2 regions of the Aeromonas bivalvium genome follow, and region 1 is predicted to be linked to the other one. Evidence: predicted binding sites of a transcription regulator. Region 1 holds the regulator's gene; the other holds the start of a gene.
What was found. The regulator sigma-54, encoded in region 1, starts transcription at its own class of promoters, with help from an activator protein. The targets are predictions, from matches to a motif close to TGGCACNGTTTTNGCTT.
Positions count from the first base shown of each region.

Region 2: ACEUCR_RS13535 (superinfection exclusion B family protein) is a predicted target of sigma-54. The motif match lies at 1,131-1,147, and genes of this name have one in related genera.

Region 1 covers NZ_JBGXBV010000005.1:315,529-318,451, reverse strand. Annotated here, with positions in the region: gene lptB (LPS export ABC transporter ATP-binding protein) at 1-138, shown strand, start outside; gene ACEUCR_RS14215 (RNA polymerase factor sigma-54) at 203-1,642, shown strand; gene hpf (ribosome hibernation promoting factor) at 1,664-1,951, shown strand; gene ptsN (PTS IIA-like nitrogen regulatory protein PtsN) at 1,954-2,400, shown strand; gene rapZ (RNase adapter RapZ) at 2,448-2,923, shown strand, end outside.
Region 2 covers NZ_JBGXBV010000005.1:183,020-185,942, forward strand. Annotated here, with positions in the region: gene ACEUCR_RS13530 (methylglyoxal synthase) at 1-437, shown strand, start outside; gene ACEUCR_RS13535 (superinfection exclusion B family protein) at 502-1,089, opposite strand; gene ansB (L-asparaginase 2) at 1,211-2,269, opposite strand; gene ACEUCR_RS13545 (heavy-metal-associated domain-containing protein) at 2,399-2,593, opposite strand; gene ACEUCR_RS13550 (AEC family transporter) at 2,775-2,923, opposite strand, start outside.

The DNA.
Region 1 (2,923 bases):
GTGCGCGAGACGCTGGATGTGTGCGAGAAGGCCTATATCGTCAGTCACGGCAAGATGATAGCGGAAGGCACCCCCGCCGAGATCCTGGCCGACGAACAGGTCAAGCGTGTCTATTTGGGCGATCAATTCAGTCTATAGTAAGGGGAAATCGCCCTTCGTTTCCTGATGATCGCCTCGCTGAAATAAGGATATCCCGACGTAGATGAAGCCGACACTCCAGTTGCGTCTCGGTCAGCAATTGACCATGACGCCGCAGTTACAACAAGCGATTCGTCTGCTCCAGCTCTCTTCATTGGAACTTCAGCAGGAGATCCAGCAAGCCCTCGATAGCAACCCCCTGCTCGAGCAAGAAGAGGTCGAGCAGCTGGAGACTCATACCGATATTAAGCAGGACGAGAGCCAGATCGACAGCAGCGAGGCCATGGCCCAGGAGCAGTTGCCGGACGAGCTGCCGGTCGACAGCAGCTGGGATGACGTCTACTCCGCCGGCACCGGCCAGAGTGCCGGCCCCGTCTTCGAGGGGGAAGACAGCGTCTATCAGGGCGAGACCACGGAAAACCTGCAAGATTATCTGCTGTGGCAGATGCGGCTCACCCCGTTCAGCGATCTCGATGCCGCCATTGCCCTGGCCATCATCGATGGCATCGACGAGTCCGGCTACCTGACCAGCACCCTGGAAGACATCCAGCAGGCGGTGAGCAGTGACGACGTCGAGGTGGAGCTCGACGAGATCGAAGCCGTGCTCAAGCGGGTACAGCATTTCGATCCGGTCGGCATCGCGGCCCGCTCTGTACAGGAGTGCCTGCTGATCCAGCTGGGTCAGTTCAGTGCACAGCAACCCTGGCTGGCCCAGGCGCGTGAGGTCGTCCGTGAGCACATGGACTTGCTGGGCAATCGGGACTATCGCACCCTGGCGCGCAAGACGCGGCTCAAGGAGGGGGAGCTCAAGGAGGTCATCGATCTCATCCAGCAGCTCGAACCCAGACCCGGCAACCGGGTGGTACAGAGCGATTCCCAGTACGTAATCCCGGATGTCACCGTGGTCAAGCGCCAGAACCGCTGGGTGGTGGAGCTGAACCCGGATTCGGCGCCCCGCATTCGCGTCAACGAAACCTATGCCGCCATGGCTCGCCAGGCGCGCACCAGCCAGGATACCCAGTTCATTCGCTCCCATCTGCAAGATGCCAAGTGGTTCATCAAGAGTCTGGAGAGCCGCAATGAGACCCTGCTCAAGGTGGCCAGCTGCATCGTCGAGCAGCAGCAGGGGTTCTTTGAATACGGCGAGGAGGCCATGAAGCCCATGGTGCTCAACGACATCGCCGAGGCGGTGGAGATGCATGAATCGACCATCTCCCGGGTCACGACCCAGAAGTACATGCATACCCACCGTGGCATCTTCGAGCTGAAGTTCTTTTTCTCCAGTCACGTCAACACAGAGGGAGGAGGTGAGTGCTCATCGACCGCAATTCGTGCCCTGATCAAGAAGCTGGTGACGGCGGAAAACCCGGCGAAACCGCTAAGTGATAGCAAGATCGCGGATTTGCTGGCCGAACAGGGTATTATGGTGGCTCGACGCACGATCGCCAAATACCGTGAATCCTTGTTGATACCACCGTCCAATCAGCGCAAACGCCTGGTTTAGGCAACACAGAAGGAAGACGTTATGCAAATTAACTTGACCGGACACCACGTAGAGATCACCGAAGCGCTGCGTGATTATGTGAATAACAAGTTTGCCAAACTCGAGCGTCACTTTGACCACATCAACAATGTTCATGTGGTGTTGAGCGTAGAAAAACTGAACCAGATTGCCGAAGCCAAGCTACACGTCAGCGGGGGCGAAGTGTTCGCCAATTCGGAACACGCGGATATGTACGCCGCGATAGATACCCTGCTCGACAAACTTGATCGACAGATCATCAAGCACAAAGACAAGTTAAATCAAAAATAACCATGCAACTTGAACACATACTGAGTCGGGACTGCACCAAAAGTGCGGTCCCTTGTACCAGCAAGAAACGCGCCCTGGAAATCATCAGCGAGCTGGCCGCCGAGCGGCTGGGCACCTCGCGCCAGGCCCTGTTCGAATGTCTGCTTGCCCGCGAGAAGATGGGCAGCACCGGCATAGGTGCCGGCATTGCCATTCCCCATGGTCGCATCGGCGACGAATTCCCGCCGACGGCGGTACTGATGACCTTTGCCGAGCCCATCCCCTTCGATTCCATCGACAATCAGCCCGTCGATCTGCTCTTTGCCTTGCTGGTGCCGGAGAGTGAGTGCAAACAGCACCTCAAGACCCTCTCCCTGATGGCCGCCAAATTGGGTGACAAGGCGGTCTGCCGCCAGCTGCGCCAGGCTGCCAGCGATGATGATCTCTACCAGATCATGATCTCCGCCTGATGGGCCGTCGCCCACGCTAATCAACTCGTCGCTGTGGAGGTTGCAAGATGCAGCTTATCGTAGTCAGTGGCCGCTCCGGGTCGGGCAAGACCGTTGCGCTGCGGGTACTGGAAGATCTCGGGTATTACTGTGTCGACAATCTGCCGGTCAATCTGCTGCCTCAGCTGATCGTCTCGGTCGAGCGCCAGTACGACAAGCTGGCGGTCAGCATAGACGTGCGCAACCTGCCCGGTGATCCGGAGCGGTTGGAGACCCTGCTGGCCCAGGTGCGCGGCGATGGTCGGGTGCAATACAGCAGCTTCTTCTTCGATGCGGAGAACAGCACCCTGCTCAAGCGTTACGGCGAGAGTCGTCGCCTGCACCCCCTCTCTCGCAAGCGCCTCTCCCTGGACGAGGCGATCCGTGAAGAGACCCATCTGCTGGCGCCGATCTCGGCGAGTGCCGACCTGCGCATCGACACCACCAGTCTCAGCATTCATGACCTCAGCGAGCTCATCAAGACCCGGGTGCTCGGCAAGAAGGA
Region 2 (2,923 bases), 130 kb from region 1:
TGGCGCCCCACAAGCGGGTAGCCCTGGTAGCCCACGACAACATGAAGACAGCCCTGCTCAACTGGGTTGGCCGCCGCAAGGAGGCGCTCAAGCTTCATCACCTCTACGCGACCGGCACCACCGGCAGCCTGCTTGGCAAGGCAGCACAGCTGCCGATCACCTGCCTCTTCTCCGGCCCCATGGGGGGCGATCAGCAGCTCGGCGCCCTCATCGCCGAGGGCAAGATAGACGTGCTGATCTTCTTCTGGGATCCCCTCAATGCCGTGCCCCATGATCCGGACGTGAAGGCCTTGCTGCGCCTGGCCGCGGTCTGGAACATCCCGGTCGCCACCAATGAGGCGACGGCGGACTTCATCATGGACAGCCCCCACATGAATCAGACATTCCAGGTGCAGATCCCGGATTACGCCGGCTACCTCAAGGCGCGCACCCAATAATCTGCGCGCCGAACAGGCACGAAAAAGGCGCCAATCTGGCGCCTTTTTGCTGGCTTGAGCCGCCTCAGCGTTGCAGGCTCTTCTGGGCGAACTTGGGCCTGGCGTTCATGATCTGCTCCACCTGCTCGTCGCTCATCTTGCCACGAGACAGACCCAGCACCTTGTAGGTGAGCAGAGGGCGGGCAGGCAGGGCAATCATCAGGGCGCGGATCTGGTTCTCGTCATCCTTGTCCCGTGCCGGTTTGCCATAGGCGTAGGTGAGCACTCCGGCGTCTATCAGGTTTTTGACGGCGGGCTCGGTGATCGGCAGGTTTATGACGCTTTTACGCTGCAGCACGAACTCGCGCAGCACCGCCTTCTCGTTGAAATCGAGGAAGGTGATCATCCGGGAGAGCTGCCCCTTCTGCTTGCGCGACTGCCACTCGTCACAGACCCACTCCCAGGCGATCAACATGCCCTGGCTGCAGAAATAGGAGATGGCGATCAACATGCCGACCCCGAGCCAGGCGGCGTGCTGGTCGGCCCAGGCACTCACGGCCCCCTTCATCAGCCCGGTCGGAAACAGCAATATGATGCTGCAGCACAGCAGCAACCAGACCATGAGCCAATTGAGGCGATTCAGTTGGTAAAAATGTTGGATCCACCGTTTCATCGTTCACCCTTGCCAGATCATTGTGGACAGTAGTCAGGTCAAAGCAAGGGGTGTGCCAAGGCGCAGAAATGACAAAGGGGGGCACCATGCCCCCCGCTCATCCTCAGCCTTCAGCCGCGCCTCAGAACTGCTGGAACCAGCGCTGGATCTGGGCCGGATCCTTGCTCTGGGTGAGGGCGAGCATCAGCAGCACCCGCGCTTTCTGCGGGTTGAGGGTCTCGGCGGCGACGAAGCCGTACTTGGCGTCATCGATCTCCGCATCCAGGGTGGTGGCGCCGGTCGGCACGCGGGCGGAACGCACCACCCGAATGCCGTCCTTGCTCGCCTTGGCCAGGGTATCGAACAGGGTGTGGTAGAGGTTGCCGTTGCCCACCCCGGCGCTGACGATGCCATCAAACCTGGCATCCACCAGGGCCTTGGCCGGCAGATCCGAGGCGTTGGCGTAGCTGTAGACGATGCCGACCTGGGGCAGCTTGTCGAGCTTGCTCACGTCGAACGGGGTCTTGCTGGTGTGCTGGCGGGCCGGGCTGCGCTGATAGTCGATCTTGCCGTTATGGATGTAGCCGAGCGGGCCGAAGTTGGGAGAGGCAAAGGTCTGCACCCCTGTGGTGTTGGTCTTGGTGACGTCGCGGGCATCGAGCACGGTGTCGTTCATCGCCACCATGACCCCACGCCCCCTGGAGGCGGGGTCAGAGGCGGTGACCACGGCGTTGTAGAGATTCATGGGGCCGTCGGCGCTCATGGCGGTGGAGGGACGCATGGCGCCCACCAGCACCACCGGCTTGTCGCTCTTGACGGTCAGATTGAGGAAGTAGGCGGTCTCTTCCATGGTGTCGGTGCCGTGGGTGATGACGATGCCGTCCACGTCATCCCTGGCCAGCAGCGCGTTGACCCGCTTGGCGAGCGTGAGCCACACCTCGTCGTTCATGTCCTGGGAGCCGATCTTGACCACCTGCTCCCCCTGCACGTCGGCCACCTTCTTCATCTCGGGCACGGCGGCGATCAGGGTCTCGATGGCCACCTTGCCCGCCTCGTAGTTGGACTGGGTGGCGGACTGGCCCGCCCCGGCGATGGTGCCGCCGGTGGCCAGAATGTGCACGCTGGGCAGGGCCATGGCCATGGGGGAGAGGGTCAGGCCGAGTACGGCGGCGATCAGGGTCTTGCGAATGGGAAGGGTCATGCTGCAATCCTTTTGGATGAGGGAATTGCAGCATTTTTATTCTTTTTAAACGGGATTTAAGTGATCACTCTCACCAATAAAAAGAAGTAAGCAGAATATTAGTCTGATTTATACCAATTAAGTGATAATTCACTCTACCTGAAAGCCTCTCGCCTCGATCAGGGCGATCAACTCGGCTTTGCTCAGCTCGCTCTCGATGACGGCCTTGCGGCTGGCAAAGTCGACGCTGGCGGTGCTGACTGACGGCTGGGCCAGCAGGGCCTTTTGCAGGCTGGCGGCGCAGCCGCCGCAGGACATACCGGAAACGGTGAGTTCTATGGTCATGGGCTCTCTCCTCTGTCGATGTGCCATCAGCCTAAAGCTGCCGCCTCCGGCAAGGTCAAGGGCGAATGCCGATCCCGTCAGCCCAGGGCCGTGCATCATGGCGACGCCCAGGACGGCAGCTGATCCGCGCGCCCTGGTCAGGGGCTGCCGGCTTGGACGCCCCCCTCACGTCATGGCCCCATCACCCCATCAGCCCCAGATAGTTCATCATGGCGGCCCCCATGCTGGTGGTGACGAGCGAGCCCAGGGTGGTGGTGGCGATGATGTTGGCCGCCAGGGCGCTGTCGCCCCCCATGGCCCGGGTCATCACATAGCTGGCGGCGGCAGTGG